4 regions of the Paenibacillus sp. MER 180 genome follow, and region 3 is predicted to be linked to each of the others. Evidence: riboswitches for the same ligand, from Rfam matches in the RefSeq annotation. Region 3 holds a riboswitch; each other region holds the start of a gene.
The links. Region 3 has a riboswitch for cobalamin ahead of metE (5-methyltetrahydropteroyltriglutamate--homocysteine S-methyltransferase). Riboswitches for the same ligand answer to the same signal wherever they lie in the genome.
Positions count from the first base shown of each region.

Region 1: another riboswitch for cobalamin. It lies ahead of M3661_RS11395 (1-propanol dehydrogenase PduQ); the one in region 3 lies ahead of metE (5-methyltetrahydropteroyltriglutamate--homocysteine S-methyltransferase).
Region 2: another riboswitch for cobalamin. It lies ahead of M3661_RS20765 (ABC transporter substrate-binding protein); the one in region 3 lies ahead of metE (5-methyltetrahydropteroyltriglutamate--homocysteine S-methyltransferase).
Region 4: another riboswitch for cobalamin. It lies ahead of M3661_RS01700 (DUF4430 domain-containing protein); the one in region 3 lies ahead of metE (5-methyltetrahydropteroyltriglutamate--homocysteine S-methyltransferase).

Region 1 is NZ_JAMAVT010000005.1:440,599-445,455, forward strand. It holds gene M3661_RS11375 (sensor histidine kinase) at 1-575, opposite strand, end outside; gene M3661_RS11380 (ANTAR domain-containing response regulator) at 568-1,140, opposite strand; gene M3661_RS11385 (EutP/PduV family microcompartment system protein) at 1,218-1,649, opposite strand; gene M3661_RS11390 (BMC domain-containing protein) at 1,662-2,018, opposite strand; gene M3661_RS11395 (1-propanol dehydrogenase PduQ) at 2,214-3,356, opposite strand; adenosylcobalamin (AdoCbl) riboswitch at 3,744-3,895, opposite strand; gene M3661_RS11400 (alpha/beta hydrolase family protein) at 4,008-4,857, opposite strand, start outside.
Region 2 is NZ_JAMAVT010000013.1:142,553-147,409, reverse strand. It holds gene M3661_RS20780 (adenosylcobinamide amidohydrolase) at 1-493, shown strand, start outside; gene cbiB (adenosylcobinamide-phosphate synthase CbiB) at 534-1,499, shown strand; gene M3661_RS20770 (histidine phosphatase family protein) at 1,530-2,411, shown strand; cobalamin riboswitch at 2,608-2,819, shown strand; gene M3661_RS20765 (ABC transporter substrate-binding protein) at 3,269-4,270, shown strand; gene M3661_RS20760 (FecCD family ABC transporter permease) at 4,288-4,857, shown strand, end outside.
Region 3 is NZ_JAMAVT010000009.1:86,097-90,953, forward strand. It holds gene metE (5-methyltetrahydropteroyltriglutamate--homocysteine S-methyltransferase) at 1-1,651, opposite strand, end outside; cobalamin riboswitch at 1,975-2,165, opposite strand; gene M3661_RS15880 (HesB/YadR/YfhF family protein) at 2,378-2,668, opposite strand; gene M3661_RS15885 (heavy metal translocating P-type ATPase) at 2,859-4,857, opposite strand, start outside.
Region 4 is NZ_JAMAVT010000001.1:412,161-417,017, reverse strand. It holds gene M3661_RS01715 (DUF4179 domain-containing protein) at 1-246, shown strand, start outside; gene M3661_RS01710 (hypothetical protein) at 276-1,316, shown strand; gene rlmN (dual-specificity RNA methyltransferase RlmN) at 1,631-2,728, shown strand; cobalamin riboswitch at 2,862-3,054, shown strand; gene M3661_RS01700 (DUF4430 domain-containing protein) at 3,214-4,857, shown strand, end outside.

The sequences.
Region 1 (4,857 bases), on a different contig from region 3:
GCATCTGCCTGCTTATTTTTGAGCTTCAAAAATCCATGCTTGTCGAACACGAGAACAGCGTCCTCTAACTGATTGATAAGCGAATCCTTGAAGCGAAGCATAGCCGTCAGCATAGAAGACATCTCGCCATCTTCATACGGCGCACCCGCCATATTGAAGTGAGCTTGAATATTGTCACTCACATCTTTTTCATATATGACGACCGCGATGACGCCATTTTGATTTTTCATCGGATATACGGTCTGCCGAACAAGATGATTCTCCTGCGTGTTGGCAACGAGACCTTGTGACATAATGCCAGTCTCCAGTGTTCTCAGAACACCCGGCTCATTCTCGCGCAGCGCCTTCTCTCCCATAACTGGACGCTCATACAAGGACTGTCGTTCGCTCGGACGGCGATGATATACGACGATAGCCTCGTTCGATACACTGGACAGTACATCAATGAACACATCGTCTTGCACCTCGGTATGTTCAAAAGACTCCGCAATTTCGCATATCCACGCCATATCCGATTCAGACAACCCCGTATGGAGTCTGCACAGCTGCTTGATTCGTTCTTTGAAATCAATCATAGGACATGACGATCGTGGTTGCGATTTCAATCATCGGACACCGTCTATCCATACTTAATTTGCGCAGGGTTTGATAGGCTTCCTCTTCGGTATAGCCATTTTCCTTCATCAAGATCCCTTTCGCCTTCTCCACTGCTTTGCGCTCTTCCATCTTCTGCGTCAGCTTCGATAGATTCTGCTCCAGCTTGCGTATTTCCTTGCCTTTGGCAATGGTCACTTCCACCATGGGAATGAACGACTTTTCATCAAGCGGCTTTACCAGATAGCCAAGCGCACCGACAGCCGAGGCTTTCTCGATAGTTTGCTTGTCGCTGAAGGCGGTCAGGAGAAGAATTCCTCCTGCCAGCTGCTCTGTTAAGATTCGTTTACTAGCCTTGAGCCCATCGAGGATGGGCATTTGAACATCCATGATGACGAGGTCAGGCAGATGCTTCTTACATAATTCGATGGCTTCAAATCCATCGGAAGCTTCGCCTACTACATTGTAGTCCGCCTCTTCGAGCATCTCACGAATATCCATTCTTGTAATAGGTTCGTCGTCGACTATTACAATTTTTCCATTCATGTGTCATGCACCTCATTGTCTGCCGTTATTTGCTTGTCTATTGGTATTGCGCCTCTTGTAATAATAGAATCAGCCGTTTACGCTTCCAAGTATTGCTGAAGCGCCTCCACTCCCACATTCTCTATCGTCGAGACTTCAAATATCTGTTCCACACCAGCCGCCTGCAGATGAGCTCTCGCTTGTGCGATTTGCTCCTGCGACTCGGCCAGTTCCACCTTCGTCACCACGCCGATGACCGGCTTGGCGAATACAGTTGCGAAGGCCGGTGGGAAGTAGCTATCTTCCTTCGTGCAATCTTGCACAAGCCCGATTACGTCAGCATCTACGCTGGTTACGAGCAGCATCTTGTATAAATATCGGTTCTCGATGCACTCGCCCGGCGTATCGATCGCTTGGTCGAAGCTTTCAATCGCTTGCGTCTTTTTATAGGCAATTTCTTGACCGTGCAGCCATTGGCACAGTGTCGTCTTGCCAGAACCGGTACTTCCGGCGAAAATAATTTTTCTCATCAGCTTCTTCACCTACGTTCTCGTTATGTTCGCAGCAGTTGAGAAGCCTAAAATATTTTGAAGTCCAAACAGCACTTCACTTATAGCAGATTCGACAGAGGATACATCGCCTGTAATGACGAGTGATCCGCTGAAGCGATCGACGAAGCCGATCTGTACGCCAGCCGCCTTCGTCGCGATATCCGCTGCAATAATGGAAGCCTCGCTTGGTGTTATCGTCATGACTCCGATTGAATCATGTGCGTCATTCCCTAATCCCAGCTTCTTATAGATATCAGGGTTCGGATTCGCGATAATATGAGCCAGCGTGACCTGTTTACCAGGCACGTACTCTTGGATAACGCGTTGTTTCTCAGTGTGTTGCTCCATACCATCATCTCACTCTCATGTCAGAAACACGTGAAATTGCTGTAAAAAAACATAAAAGCCCCTTAAAAGTTCACACAGGAATTTTAAGAAGCCTCTTTGCTTGGTTTTGTATGCAACACGCCGTTGTGTTACCTTTACTATATTTTAATACTGCAAACGTTGTCAATACACATTCAGACAAAATTCGACGCAAACCTACGATTGAAACATTTTGTTCAAAATTTCAGCCACATCTCCAGTTGTTGGTACACGAGGATTCGTCGCTGTGCAGCCGTCTTTCAACGCACCTTCAGCAATCGACTCTCTCATTTCGTCCAGCAGCGCCTTCTCAATTCCGCATTCCTTCAGCGTCTGCGGCATCTGCAATTGCTTCTGCAGCTGCTTGATAGCTTGCACCAAGCTGCGTACACCGCTCTTCGGATTCGGTGCGGATAGACCCAAGCTTTTCGCGATTTCTGCATAGCGAACCGCTGAAGCTGTGCTCTCTTCCCTGCCATAGCCTGGCTTATAATTCGCATTGAATTCAATAACATGCGGGAGCAGCATCGCATTCATGCGGCCATGCGCAATTTTGAATTTGGCTCCAGCGACATGCGCAATGCCATGGTTAAGCCCCAGCGAAGTAATATTAAATGCCATGCCCGCAATACAGGAGGCATTATGCATCTTCTCACGTGCTTCTAAATCTCCACCATCCTTATATGCACGTGGCAAGTAAGCAAACACCAGCTTAATTGCCTTCTCGGCAAGCGCATCGGATATATCATTCGCTTTTGTAGACACATAAGCTTCAATCGCATGCGTCAATACATCCATTCCAGTATCTGCCGTAATGAAGTCCGGCACACTCTTAACCAGCTCCGGATCCAATATCGCCTCTTGCGGCAGCATATCATCGGATACGAGTGGGTATTTAATGTTCTTCTGTTTGTCGCTGATTACCGAAAATGATGTCACCTCGGAGCCCGTCCCGCTTGTCGTCGGGATTGCCACGAATGGAATCTCCTGCTGGTTCAGAAGCTTCTGCGCAAACAGCTTCATCGCCTTAGCCGCATCAATCGCAGACCCGCCGCCAATTGCAATGATTAAATCTGTGTTGAACGCACCCAATGCCTCAACACCTTCGGTTACGATTTCAACAGGAGGATCAGGTACGATATTGCTGAAAATATATTGCTCATTGCTCTCATGCAGCCGATCGAATACCATGTTGATCATCCCTGACTTGACCATGAATGGATCGGTAACGATGAAAATCCGCTTATTACGCCATTCCATCAGACGATCCAGCGCGCCATGCCCCATATAGAGATCGGCTTTGATCGAAAGTTTATCCACGTAAAGCACCTCCAACGAGTAGTTGCAACAAAAAAAGAGGCCTCTCAAAGGGATGGATCCCTTCAAAAAGCCTCTTTGCTTGTTATGTCGTGTGCACGCCATTGTGCAACTTATCATTCAATTATCATCTATACTGTACATCGTAACGCAAACAGGCGTCAACCTCAATATAATCGAGTTCATCATTACGACAAATCTGTATAAGAAAAAAGGTGGGACATGCACATCATTGTGCATTTGGTTCTTCTTCGTTGAAAAACGTCCCGCTTGCCCAGCTTGTACATCTTTGTATTTTCGGCGGCGACCACCAGGCTGACTCGACTGCGTTGTCGACAGCCTCCAAGAAAATATAAAAAAGCCTAGCGAGGCGCAATCGTCACTAGACTTGTAAACCAGTCACTTTCGCCTCGAAATGACTGGCCTGGCAAAGTTACTAGACAAAAGACCTGACTTAAGACCGAGCATTCGGCCTATCACAGTGGCGGGACCGCGTTGGATTTGCACCAAACTTCCATCGTCTATAACTTCTTCTATTGTGCATGACGTGAATGGGTCATCCATTCGACAATTATTATAGCACAAACAATCTGTAACGCAATATGAAAAAAAGATAAAAGTTGAGGATCGAAATAGTTAAGAGTGATTTGCCCGTCAATATGTCCCAGCAGATGTGAAGCTGCCCTGCCCTTTGAGATAGCAATCGAAAAACTGTACTAGAATATGATTCATCGTTTCAAGACAGTAATAGGGATCAATCTCCGCCACCCTGCCGCCCTGCAGCATATTGGATATTAGCGGGGAAATGAGAGACAGGTCGGTAAGACTCATATGCTCCGCTCCTTGGAAATGGACGGTATGCACGACTTTACCGTTTTTATCAATAACCTTGTTAGCTGCATAAGGGGATTTGCTGTTGTGCTGTAGTAGCTGTACCCACACACCGTCAGAATAGATATTAAGAAGTGGAGTCGTATAGGGCTGGTTGCTTGCCGCAAAATCATCGGTCTCCTTGTTGTATATGAGCTCGCTAAACATTGGGGCATCGATATTGACAACGGCGCCAACATCATCACGCTCCCTGCCAAGCCAAGCGCTTGCTGCTCCGCCCATGGAGTGTCCAAACACACCTATCTTTTGAGTATTCACTAGCGGATACACCTTGTCACTGCTCGTTATTGCTTTTTCCACAATCGTATCGATTACAAAATTCATGTCATCCGTACGCAGCTTCATCCATTTTTGGATAAGCCCATACATTTGTTCTACCGTGTATTTGCCCTTGTTGGAGTCATTGACTTCCTTCATATATCCCGAATCGATGAATGTCCTGTTTCCGTCTTCAGATGCCGTATAATAAGAATGAAATGGATGATCGATAGCGCATACTACGTACCCGTGGCTCGCAAGCTCCATATAGGTTGAGATATTGCTTCCTTTGCTGCCGAATGCACCAGGAGAAAATACCAACAGCGGATAGGTTTCGTCTGCATGCTCAGGATAC
Region 2 (4,857 bases), on a different contig from region 3:
TGTAGAGAAGGGGTACGCTCCGGAGCAGACCGTTGGGCTTATGACCGCTGCTAAGGTGAGCCATGCATCTGTTGCTGAGCAGGATGCGGATGAATGTTCGCTTCTGTGCGTAACGACTGCCGGAACGTCTAATGCGGCTCGTGCTGGGATGCCGCGGCGAGTATTCTCATCTTATGAACCATTGAAGCCAGGGACGATTAATTCCATTCTTATTATGGATGGCAAATTGTCTGATGCCGCGGTATGGAATGTGTTCATGACGGCAACGGAGGCCAAATGTGCGGCTCTGTCTGATCTGGGCATCTTAGATTCAGAGACGGGGCGCATTGCCACGGGGACGACGACAGATGCAATTGTATTTGCCGTGATAGACAGTGGACGATATGAACCTGTGCATTGCTATGCAGGTACAGCGACCACATTGGGTCATGCGGTCGGACAACTCGTTTATACTACCGTATATGAGTCTGTCAAGACCCAGCATGAAGCGTGACCGCTAAAAGATTGGAACAACCTACTAGGGTGGGAGACATATGACAGCAGCGTTCATCATAATAGCAGCATACATATGGGATCGGATTGTAGGCGATCCTCGGGCTATCCCGCATCCAGTCGTTGGGATAGGCAAAGGAATAAGCAGAGTAGAACGTGTTATACGCAGGATAAGTCCTTCCGAGCAGGCACTCAAGCCGCTAGGCATCCTGCTGCCGATTATCGTGGTAGGAGGGGCGTATGCGTCGACTTGGCTTATACTAACAGGACTATATCATGTTCATGAATATGTAGGATGGGTTGCCGAGGCATTGCTCATTGGAACGACAATTGCGGTAAAGGGACTGAAGGATGCAGGGATGGCTGTGTATCGGAGGCTGAAGGACCAGGACTTAGAGGGTGCACGGCGAGAAGTCGGCATGATTGTCGGCCGCGATACAGAGCAATTGGATGAACCGGAAGTCGTGCGCGCTACCGTCGAGACGGTAGCGGAGAACATAGTTGATGCGGTCATTTCGCCGCTATTCTTCGCACTTATCGGAGGCGCTCCGCTGGCTATGGCATATCGTGCGGTGAATACGCTCGATTCTATGGTCGGCTATAAAAATGAGAAATATCAGAATTTGGGCTGGGCATCTGCCCGCCTCGATGATATCGCCAACTGGATACCAGCACGGATCACTGCTGTGCTCATCACGCTGAGCGCTTGGATTCATCGGTATGATGCACGCAGGGCTTGGTCAATGGCGCTTCGAGATGCAAGCAAGCATCCAAGCCCGAATAGCGGGTGGGCAGAGGCAGCAGCAGCAGGTGCGCTTGGCATCAGGCTTGGCGGTTATAATGTGTATAAAGGAATACGTTCGTTCCGCGCTTATATGGGGGATATGAAGCAGCCTCTGCAAGCAGAGCATGTGCCTGCGGTATGCAGGCTGCTCGTAAGCAGCTCGACAGTCTTTGTTATTCTGGCAGGCCTGCTCCTATATGTGCGCGGAGGATGGCTTCTGTAGATGAATGGCGGATGAAGGAGTACAAATGGGATGACACGGACAACTAAATGGAATGCTCCCGCTATTCATCGGAACCGGCGTCGTTCAGGAGCATCGAAAAACAACAGGAAACGATTATTAATGACAAGACATATGTTACGAAAAAAGAGTCAAGCAAGCGGCAAAATTGTGCGCTTCGCACTTGTTCGTCATGGCTTGACGCAAGAGAATACGGAGCGGCGATATATTAGCTATTCGGATGTACCGCTATTGCCGGATTCAACAGAAGAGCTCCGAGCTCTTCGCCGAACATTGGCGCATCCATCACCGCTGCTATACACGAGCGATATGCGCCGCTGTCGCGACACGCTCGCCTATTTGCGTCCGCGTGACAGCATCCAAGCTGTGGAGGACACAAGGCTGCGAGAATATGACTTCGGTATGTGGGAAGGGTTAACCTACAATGACTTGAAGGAAGATCCACAGTATCGAAGATGGCTTGACGATTCATCAGCCATCCAGCCGCCGCGCGGGGAACCGTGGCAGTCCTTCTGTACGCGAACGGCGCATGTATGGTGGGAAGTGCTGCGCAATGCGCGTGATTCCTTCATCAGCAGCGGAAATCATATGGAACGGCAAGAGGGCGCTATCCGTCGTCGGCCGTACCATTCTTCGCCGCTGCCACGTGGACGTGTGCTGCGCAGCAAGACAAGCCGGATGCAGAGACAGTCATATGGAAGCGGGCCTAGTCCGCGGCCGGATGTTGTCATCGTCACACACGGGGGCGTCGTTCGTCGCTTATATACGCTGGCTTTCCCGCGGAAGTCATTCTGGGAAGCCGCTGCGCCAATCGGTGGCGGTGTTATGATTACGGCGAAGCGATGTGCCCGCAAATGGAAGTTCTTGCGAGCAGAACGGCTTCCAAGCAGATGATGACGTTTGTGTGTCAAAGCAGGTTCATTAGATGCACGCAATGATGTAATCTATTGCAACGCAGAGGCTTTTCCCCTATAATCAATTATCGAGTTTAGCACTTGGATGACGAAATGTATTCCATATTGAATAATCGTGATACTTCAGGTCCTTGGGTATGTATGCGGTACGGATCCATACGCGTTGCTCGGTAAGAGATACCGATGTATTGTATGGTCGATGCATATTCGAGGTTAATAGGGAAGCCGGTGTGAACCCGGCGCGGTCCCGCCACTGTGAATGGAGTGTTGCGCTCATGATGCCACTGTCGAATTCGTTAGTGTGTGCTGTATGAACCGCTATGGATGGGAAGGCGAGCTGCAACGTATTCTCCTAAGTCAGGAAACCTGCCTGAAGATGGACGAGCTGTATCCTTCGCGGAGAGGATCACGTCATTGGCGTAATGCATCAGGCAACATGGCAGCGCAGCTGCTTGCTTCCTGCTTCTAGGTGTCTGTTGAATATTGCGATAGATGACTTTGTGTTCCCCCGGATCGAAGGATCGGGGGTTTTTGCTGTATTTGGAAATGATTTCACATCCCATCAAGCACTTCGTTTGTACAAGGTAAACTGCAGTTCAATGCAATTGCACAGCACGAATGTATATCACAAATTCAGTCACAGTAGGATTTACAGCTCAGGTATATGCAAGTGCTCATTGACAACTGATACCGAATGGGGATGTACATACATTCTTACGGCAAGTGCAGCTTGCAGTGCATTATCGTTCGCATGGCGAAGGATGGAACCGCTTTACACCTGCACGGGTAGTACATGGTTAGAGACTAGGAAGAATGACGCGAGGGAGAGATTCTGACATGAACAAATGGCTGAACAAATCGGTAGCGGCGCTATTGGCGCTTATGCTTACAGTAGGACTGGCGGCTTGCGGCAATCAAGATGCGGCTAAGCCTGCTGAGAATAATACTGCACAGCAAGAGTCCAATGGCAATGGGGCTACAGAACAACCGAAGCAGGATGATCTAAAAACGACGTATCCGCTGACTGTTAAGGATGCAACGGGTGAAGAATTCACATTCGACAAAGCGCCAGAACGTATTGTGTCCGTGTCTCCAGCTGAGACAGAGTCCTTGTTCGCACTTGGATTGGATGCACAAATCGTTGGGGTGTCTGATTTTGATGATTATCCGGAAGCAGCGAAGTCCAAAGAGAAAATGGGCGGCATTACGAAGCCGAATGAAGAGGCAATTATTAAAGCTAAGCCGGACATCGTGTTCACAGGCATCTCGATGAAGGAGCCAGTTGTGAAGAAGTTCCGTGAGCTGGGCATTAAAATATTCAAGGTAGAACCAAAAACGTACGACGATGTGATTAAGAACATCGAATTGTATGGTCAAATTACGGATCAGCAAGCTAAAGCGAAGACGATTGTTGACAACATGAAGCAAGTGCGTGAAGATGTGAAGTCGGCCGTTCAAAGTGCGGAGAAGGAAAAGGTGTATATTGAATTCTCCCCAGGCTGGACAGTAGGCAGCGGCGAGTTCATGAACGAGCTGATTGAAATGGCAGGCGGCACGAACGTTGCGGCTGATTCAGCCGGCTGGATTCAAATTAACGAAGAGAACATTATTAAATCCAATCCGGATGTAATCATGTTCACGCAAGGTGTAGTGGACTCCGAGACGAACAAATCCTTGGAAGAAATTATTCGTGGACGCAGCGGTTGGAATAACATCAATGCAATTAAGAACAATCAAGTAATCGGTGTGGATCAGAACCTGATCAGCCGTCCGGGACCTCGTGTAGCTGACGGATTGAAGGCAGTTGCGAAGGCGGTTCATCCGGACTTGGTGAAATAATCATCGTGGAGAAATCGATGAATAAAATGGGTTGGTATGGAGGAGCGGGTATTGCGCTTCTCCTTTTGTCCGTTGTAGGATGTCTTGCTGTAGGCTCTGTACAAATGCCAATGGGGGAAATTGCTCAAATTCTTCTTCATCATATTCCAGGGCTGGATCAGTTCATACCGGTCACATGGGATGACGCTTCCGCGCAAATTATGATGAAGGTACGCTTCCCACGAGTTCTATTGGCAATGCTCGTAGGGGCGGCGCTTGGGGTCGCAGGTACTGCATTTCAAGGAGTGCTGCGCAACCCGTTGGCAGATCCGTATACATTAGGGGTATCTTCAGGGGCTTCTGTTGGAGCCGCATTCCTTATTTACTTCGGTTTGCAGTATTCGCTGTTCGGCGAATGGACGATTCCTGTCGTTGCATTCGCTACAGGGGTAGCGACCCTAATGTTCGTCATTAAGCTGGCCAGTGAGCAGGGGAAGATTCCAATCGAGACACTGATCTTATCTGGAGTCGTGATGCAAGCCTTTCTCGGCTCCATCGTCTCCTTTCTTGTAGCCATGACAAATCAGACGATCAATGAGATTTTGTTT
Region 3 (4,857 bases):
ATGCCGTTTCCTTCACCGTCATCGGCTCTGTGAACGCCACATCTCCGTACAGAACCGGTGGTTTTACACAGCGCGAGCCATAGGATTGTACCCAGCCGAACTTCGTGAACGCGAACCCGTCCAGCTTCTCGCCAAAGTATTCGACCATGTCCGTGCGTTCGAATTCACCATGTACCAGCACGTCAATGCCGATCTCTTCCTGAATGCGAATCCAGCGTGTCATTTCTTCTTCCAAATAGGTTTCATACGTCTTCGCATCCCATTCTCCCTTGCGGAAGCGAAGGCGTGCGCGCCGGATATCCGCAGTTTGCGGCATACTGCCAATCGTTGTGGTCGGCAGGAGCGGCAGCGATGGCCAGCGCTTGCGCTGAAGCTCCTTGCGTTCCTCGAATGGAAGACGTTCAATTCCTTTTTCCTTTTCTGCACGAAGCAGTTCTTCCAACGCCTGAACGACTTGTGGACGCTGTCTTAATGGTTCTGTCCGCCATGCTTGAACACGAGCACCGCTCTCTGCTAATGCTGCACGCGTCTCTTCACTCGGGCTTGCGAAGTGACGAGCAAGTAGGGCAGTCTCCTCCAGCTTCTCATCCGCGAACGCCAATGCCTCGCGCACTGGTGCTGACAGCTCAGTTTCCCGCGCCGCCGTGAGTGGTACATGAAGCAGGCTGCATGATGGCTGAATAATCCAGCGTTCCTTCGGTACAATCCCTTCCACAGACTCCAGCCATACTGCAGCAGCCGCTAAGTCCGTACGCCAAATATTGCGGCCATCAATAATGCCGACAGCAAGCTGCTTCTGCGCAGGGAATCCGAATTGACGAAGCGCTGCTTCATTTCTCCCTCTATCATGAACAAAGTCTAATCCGAGCGTATCCACCGGAAGCGACACGAACGCTTCGTAGTCGGACACCGCATCGAAGTAGGTCTGAACCCATAATGATAAGCTTGGTGCTGCCTTGCGCAATTCGGCATAGACTTCCTTCACAGCAGCCCAATGCTCGCTTGGCATTTCCAGCACGAATGCAGGTTCATCCAATTGCACAGCCTGCACACCTTCACCCTCCAACTCGCTAAGCAACTGTCCGTATACCCCTACGAATTGGCGAAGAACGTTCAGGCGCTCTTCCGGTTTAATCCCTTTAATAAAGCGGACATAAGTATATGGCCCGATGATGACTGGCTTACCTTCAATGCCATGAATCTGCTTCGCTTGGCGATAGGCTTGCAACGGGCGATTGACCGTCAATTGCGGCGCCTTGCCTTCCCATTCCGGCACAATGTAGTGATAGTTCGTATTAAACCACTTCGTCATCTCGCAAGCTACCGCATCCTGTGTACCGCGAGCCAAGGCGAACAGCAAATCTGCGTTCACTTCTCCACCGTCATATGCAAACCGTGACGGTATCAATCCGAATGTGGCTGTCATATCAAGCACATGATCATACCAGGAGTAATCATTTACTGGAATCAGGTCAATGCCAGCGTCCTGCATCGTCTTCAGCCGAACATCATTGATGCGCGCCAATTCTTCTTCCAGCTGCTGAACAGAACTGTTCCCAGCCCAATATTGCTCCAATACCTTCTTCCATTCCCGGTCGTATCCGATCCGAGGGTAACCTGCTGTGCTTGTCTTGATTGAATGAACGGTCATCATACTGCCCCTCTCCATGAGTCAATTTGCCGTACGGGATATAGTTGTACAATTTCTATCGCTTAACACGGAATTAAGATTGCAGTTGAACGCTCTACCCCACCATATGTGACTTTATCACTCAGACTTCAGAAATTTTCATTGCATCCCAATATGCAAAAAAGACATTCCTGTCCAACAACAGAAATGTCTCGTAAACGTCCATGAAGTCATAGTGGAATAAATCGATCCTTCCGTCTCATTAGCATACTACCCTCATGCTAAGAGGAATCGAAAACCGATATCCATGCTTACGAACACTTCCCTATCTCCCGTAGGTACGAACAGTGTTGTCAAAACAGGCAGGTCTCCTGGCTTCAGCTTCATTGGCCTTTGCAGCCTTCCCGATCGATTACGACCAGTGGCTCTCTCGCAATACCTCAACTGTCACAGTGGCGGGACCGCGCCGGATTTCCAACCGGCTTCCCTATTAAGCTTCGACGTTACCCAAAGCACCTGTTTCCTCATATTCAATTGCATTGAAAGTCGCAGTCACGCTTCCCCCAATTGAGAACGATTATATATCTAACCAGAACGAATGACAAGGATTTTTTCTCATCTCTAACCAAAATAAACAAATACCGGAGCTGTGACCTTATCTTCATTAAACTCCGATTCACTAGGCGTCTATCCATGCACAATAGGCGAGCCTCTCGGCTCGCCTATTGATGATTACGGGTTGATGCGCTAGATGACCATTCCTTCATGCAGAAAGACAATATCTTCGCCTTTCTCATCTAGCGTCAATTCACGATTATCCAAGAACCATACATCATTTTGCTCCATAAAGAACGTAATGCCGTTCACAACTTCCGTCACTGCTGGATATTGCGGACTGTCTTTCATGATGCCGAATGAATAAGGTCCTGAAGCACTGAATCCGCTGTAGCGGACGAATATGCGTACTGAGTCTCCTGCTGTGAATCCCCAATCAGCCAAAAAACGCTCGACTGCCTTCGCTGTAACGCGTAATTGCATGTTCAGACCTCCTTAATCATACCTTTCATCCGATTTGATCATACCATGTGGCCGCCACTTTTGTTAACACCAAAGTTGACAGTTCGTCAATGATCCGCATAATCATTACCGCATAATACGTTCGGCGATATGATTATATGCTTCCTTCTGTTTAGGAACATCACGATCTCTACCGTGAAATTCTGTCAGGCTACAGCTTGATGCGTTGAAGCCGCAGTGCATTCAGTACAACGGATACCGAGCTGAAGGCCATAGCCGCTCCTGCAAGCCATGGGGCAAGCAATCCGATTGCTGCAATCGGGATACCAATCGTATTGTATACAAGTGCCCAGAACAAGTTCTGCTTAATGTTGCGCATGGTACGGCGGCTCATCTCCATCGCATCCGCAATGCCGTTCAAGTCGCCACGCATTAAGGTTACGCCTGCCGTCTCCATTGCTACATCCGTACCTGTACCGATCGCGAACCCAATGTCCGCTGCTGCCAGAGCTGGCGCATCATTAATTCCATCGCCTACCATGGCGACGACACTGCCTCTCTGCTGCAGCTCGCGCACATGCTGTGCCTTCTGTTCAGGCAGCACCTCTGCAAATACATCATCAATCCCTACTTGTGACGCGATTGCTCTGGCCGTACGGGTGTTGTCTCCTGTCATCATAACAACGCGTATCCCCATTTGATGCAGCCGCTCGATGGCCTTCTTCGAAGAAGCCTTCACTTGATCGGCAACGGCAACTATGCCTTTCCAGCTGCCATCAACCGCGATAAGCATTGCCGTCTTGCCTGCCTGCTCCATGTCTTGCAATGCTTCCTCCGCATCTGCGCTTGCTACCCCGTTCTTCTCCATCCATCTGCGTGTGCCGACAATGATCTGATGCCCATTCACCTCAGCCGCTATTCCATATCCAGGTTCAGCTCGAAATGAATCCGGTTCGACCGTACTGATCCCTTGCTCCGACAATCCCTTCACAATCGCCTGTGCCAATGGATGCTCGGATTGCTTCTCAGCAGATGCCAGTAAGGTCAAGAGTTCTGTCTTCTCGACTTCATTCCCATCATGCAATACAACATCTGTAAGCGAAGGAGCCCCTTCTGTTACGGTTCCTGTCTTGTCGAGCACAACCGTCTGCACCCGATAGGCGCCTTCCAGATGCTCGCCGCCACGGAATAGTACACCATATTCTGCAGCACGTCCGGTTCCCGCCATAATCGACGTTGGCGTTGCCAAGCCGAGCGCACACGGGCAAGCAATTACGAGTACGGCAATGGTTCGAGACAAGGCTACACCGAAGTTGCCTGGTTCAACAGCGAAATACCAAATTAAGAATACAAGCACCGCAATCCCAACGACTATCGGCACGAAGATGCCTGATATTTTATCAGCGATCCGCTGAATCGGAGCCTTGGAGCCCTGCGCCTCCTCAACGATTTTAATAATTTGCGAGAGCGCCGTCTCGGAGCCGACCTGAGTCGCTCTCATCGTAAATGCCCCCTGCGCATTCACGGTAGCCCCGTATACATTATCGCCGGCTTGCTTCTCAACAGGGACGCTTTCACCAGTAAGCATGGATTCATCCACGGTTGATATCCCGCTAACTACAATGCCGTCTACCGGTACTTTCTCACCTGGCCGAACAAGTACGAGATCCCCACTTGCCACATCTTCCACAGGCACTTCCACCTGTTCACCGTCGCGCACAACGGTTGCCGTTTTGGCACGCAGCCCCATCAGAGCTCGGATCGCTTGAGAAGACCGCCCTTTAGCTGAAGCCTCCAGCCATTTACCCAGAAGAATGAGCGTAATGAGAACAGCACTCGTCTCAAAATACATCTCAGGATGATGAAGCTCGCCAATCTGCCATTGCCACGCCAAGTACACACTGTACACATAGGCTGAGGTCGTACCGAGCGCGACAAGCACATCCATATTGGCGCTTCCACTACGGAGTGCCTTAAATGCGCCAACATAGAAGCGTGCCCCTATAATAAATTGAACCGGCGCTGCCAGTACCATTTGTACCCAAGGGTGCATGAACCATTCAGGCACCCAAATCCATGAGGTGAACGAAAAATGACCCACCATGGACCACAGAAGTGGAATGGACAATAGGGCAGAGACGAGGAACGTATTGCGCAATCGACGCATATTCCGCTGTGTTGGCGATTCCTGTACACTCTCGCCTTCTTCC
Region 4 (4,857 bases), on a different contig from region 3:
GGCGATGAGCAAGCTGCACGGAAGAAATACGCAACTTTGCTTTATGCGCCAGAACAGGCTATCAGTAAGGTCATTTCGACCGTTAAGCAGGTATTCGGCATCGATATGGAAGGCTACGATGTGAGCGTCAAGCTCAATGAATATACATTCACGAAAAAAGGTACGATGACGATGAAAGGAACCGTCAATGCAAAGGGTGAGTTCTGGAAGTTGGAGCTGATTCCGATTGAGGGAATACAAGATTAAACGGACTTATACGAGGAGGGTATTTTTCAATGAAAATGAATACATTATTGGCGCTTTCACTCGTATGCAGCTTGTTCGCTGCAACTCCGGCTATGGCGGAACAGGCCGGCGGGAATAACGGAGGGACGGGAATTGTTCAGTATAGCGATGTAGATCAAAAGTTGACAGAGTCGGCTGAGAAGGCGATTGAGCAATACGGAAACGGAAAAGCATTTCAATTGGAGGAAGCGTTCAAGGATAGTTATTTTGTAGATAAAAAGAAAAAAGAGAATTGGATCATCCAATCCAAGGATCGGAGTGCCGTTGTATCGGTCGATGCAGTTTCCGGCAAGGTACTTACCATATCGCTGAGCTTCAAAATGGATGAGGTAACTGATGAGTACGCATCGTACCTGAAGGCAGCACAGTCAGCAGCGGAGCAATTTCGCAAAAATGCGGAGCTGGTCTTTACGGAAGCTCACTTTTTCCAGAACAATATCGCAGACAATAAAACAGAATCGATGACTTTCGGAGCGAAAGACAATCAATTCGTTCAAATCGATACAAAGACAAATAAGCCATTAAATTTCCGCTTTACATACAAGGCAGCGGATGTGGAGCGCAAAATCATAAGCGTGGCAGAGCAGGCTGTAAAAAGTATGGGAATCGATAAGGTTCAACCATTTACGAACATTGAATACGAAAAATATGAAGGAAGAGAAGAATGGAAGCTAGCAAGGAAAATAGAGGTTAAAGGTGATTTCAGGAAAAATGGGGCTGTGATGATAGACGAGAATAACCGGGCGTTCGTGGTCGAGGCTGCTGCCACAATTGAAGCAAAAACGGGCAAGCTTATATCCATAAATGTTAAGCCTACAACGGATAATCAGAAGCGCAAATCATTGACAAAAGAGCAAGGTGTTGCGATCGCTAAGCCTATCGCGAAGAAATTGTGGGGCGTAGACTTATCTTCCTACGAGGTGAAGGTTAATAAGGACTGGGGCGACTACACGTTTAGCAGAAAAGGTAATGCGTCTATCGTAGCCAAGTTCGATAACTTCGGCAATCTCGTTCGCATGGAACGAAAGTAGAATAAATAATATAGAGAGCAGAATGGTTATGTTATATATAATTATGGGTTCTAAATAATAGAAGAGAGGGCGCCGCAACTGGCGCCCCTTTTCCATTTAAGCTAATTATATCTGATGGCATTCGACATCCCTTATGAAAACAATCACTTATTGACTATAACGGGAAAGACTCTTGTTATATTTCAGAAGTTCTGGGACAATAATAATCAGATTATAGAGGAAGTTCAGTGATTTATAGAAGGAATGACACTTGTAGGTAGAGCATTTATAAGCAAGTAAGACAGAATTTTGACGTGTTGAAAAGAGGGCACTAGATGAATAAGCAATCCATCTATGGATTAACATTGGATCAGTTGGCCGCTTGGTTAGAGGAGCGGGGGCATAAGAAGTCACGGGCATCCCAAGTGTGGGATTATCTATATCGCAAGCGGGTCAAGGATTTCGCTGATATGACAGAAGTAAATGAAGCCAGCGTAGCACTGCTGTCCGAACACTTCGTTATTCATACGCTTAACGAGCATGTGAAGCAGCAATCGGCTGACGGCACAATCAAGTTCTTGTTCAAGCTGCAGGATGGCAACTTGATTGAGACGGTGTTGATGAGACACAAATTCGGGCTGTCGGTATGTGTGACGACTCAGGTTGGCTGCAACATCGGCTGCAGCTTCTGTGCGAGCGGACTGCTGGCGAAGAGCCGCGACTTGTCGAGCGGCGAGATTGTGGAGCAGATCATGAAGGTTCAGCACCATTTGGATGCAGTGGGTGAGGGTGATCTGGTCAGCCATATCGTCGTGATGGGTATCGGAGAGCCATTCGATAACTTTGAGAATATCGTTGATTTCTTGCGGGTTGTTACTGACCACAAAGGTCTGGCAATTGGAGCGAGACGAATTACGGTATCAACAAGCGGCTTGGCGAATAAGATCAAAGACTTTGCAGATATTAATCTGCGGGTGAACTTGGCACTTTCCTTGCATGCGCCGAATGATGAGCTGCGCACGCGCATTATGAAAATTAACCGCGCGATTCCGATTGCGAAGGTGATGGAGGCGATTCGGTACTTCATCAACACGACGAACCAACGGGTGACGCTGGAATATATTTTGCTGAAGGACGTGAACGATCAGCAGGAGCACGCACTTGAGTTGGTGCAGCTGATTCAAGAATGGAAGATGCAGGACGAGGTCAATGTGAACTTAATTCCGTACAATCCAGTTGATGAGCACAGCCAGTATCAGCGCAGCGAGCAGGAGTCGATTCGTGGCTTCTATGATGTCATGAAGAAACATAACATTAGCTGCAGCGTGCGGTTGGAGCATGGCACAGACATTGATGCTGCTTGTGGCCAGCTTCGCAGCAAGCAGATTAAGAAAGAAAGCGGTGCTGGTGCCGATCAGGCAGCTATGAGCTAAAAATATTTTGTAGTTTACAAAAAGCGTACCTACCAATGGGTAGGTCGCTTTTTTTCGTGCTGTCTATGAGAAAGTTCTTTGTCCGTCATGCTAAATTTTGCTACAATAAAACCACGTATTCTTATCGCAATTACATAGAAATAGTTTATATGGTGCTGTGCATGCTCAGCTTAATAGGGAAGTCGATGCGAGTTCGACGCGGTCCCGCCACTGTAACGCAGAGCTGACAATCAAGGCTTTTATCCACTGTTAACTGAGCTAACGGGAAGGTAGATTGTCGAGCGATGATGCGAAGCCAGGAGACCTGCCATATAAGTGCTCTATATTTCTCACGAGGATGGGAGGGGGATGTTTATTCGTGCTGCTAGTAGGAGATTACTAGTGTATTTAGCTGCATCGAAGTGGTTACCTAACATCTTTCTAACATGGAAAGGTGTTTTTTTATTGCCTTCATATCGACATATTAAGGAGATCAGACATTGAAGATGATTACGAACAGAATGTTGAAGAAGAGCTTGTCTGCATTACTAAGTATCGTATTGTTGTTATCTCTTGTACAGCCACAAGTCATAAGAGCGGCGAGCGGGCAGGGCAATACTCAGTTAAATAACATGATTGAACATACGGTTCAATACTATAAGGACTATTATAAGGATGCTTCTAATCAAGATGCTGTAAGTGATTCATGGTGGGAGCTTGTTGCTCTGTGGAGTGCGGGTCAAGATTTGCATGATGGAACTTGGAGATTACCTACATGGGAAACAAAAGAGCCAAGACTTCGACCAAATGCAGGAGGCACCGATCATATTCGATATATTTATGGCTTGCTTGCATTAGGAAAGAATCCGGCTCACGCTTGGGAAACGAACCGGAATCTGTGGGCGGAGCTGGCAGCACAGCAAGATCCAGCAACGGGTGCTATCGGTGGAGTTAATAAACACATTTGGGCAATGCTTGCCTTAAGCGCCGGTGAGAAGCTTGGTCAGGATATGGGGTCATGGAATGCCGCATCCAAGCAAAAAGCGCTCGATTATCTGCTTAAAGCACAGTACGCAGACGGAGGTTATGGACTGTCAGCTACCGGCAGCTCAGGAGATACTGACATTACTGGTATGGCGCTGCTTGCACTCGGTCAATACCAAGGACAGAGCGCGGTAGATGCGGCAATTGAACGAGCTAAGGAATTGTTGAAAAAACGCCAATTGGACAATGGAGGGTTTGATTCCGTTGGTACATGGGGATCCGGAGATAATTCCAATAGCTTATCTACATCCGTATCGGGATTGGTTGCTGCAGGCGACGATGTCTTGTCAGCAAAGTGGAAAGAGCCTAACGGAACAGTTATCGATGCGTATGCACGCTTCCAACAAAATGATGGATCGTTCAAATGGAAATTAACAGATTCTTCTGCAAATAGGATGGCTACCGAGCAGGCTCTTGTTGCGTTGCTCGACATCAAGCATGGAAAATCGGTATGGAGTCGCCTCGCGGAAGTGAAGCTTCCATCGGATCAATCACATGTTAATGTGCAGGTTAGTGTCAAAGGGATTGACGATTTCATTTATCAACCTAACCAAATTTCCTTGGATGCAAACAACAAAAAGCTCACCGCATTGGATGCACTAAAGCTAGCGCTGGATCAAGCCAATCCATCAATTCCCTACCTTACTTTGGGGAATGGGGATCAAGCAAGACTAACATCCGTTGCTGGTCAAAATGAAGGGAAACTTGGCGGTAGCGATGGTTGGAAATACAAAGTGAATGGAAGTGCTCCTTCTGTAGGAGCAGGTGCATATGAGATAAAAAATGGCGATGACCTCTATTTCTATTATGGTCGTCAGCCGATGATTTCTACAGTCTCTTCTATTCAACAGGGCGCTGTAAATCCAACGGTCGAAGTACAGCTTGCGGGAGATTCATTTACGCCTCAAGCGTCGCAGATTGACAGTTGGCTAGTAAAGCCAGGAACGACTGAACTGAAACTAAAAACAATCTCACTTCTTAATAGTCAAAAAGCAAAGCTCGTTTTTGAAGGCCGTGCTGTTACTGGCGGACTTACGGTTCAAGCTCTTGGAGCTGCCGTAACGGGACAAGAGGAAAGCAATGGATTGGCAGTTAGCTTGGAATTG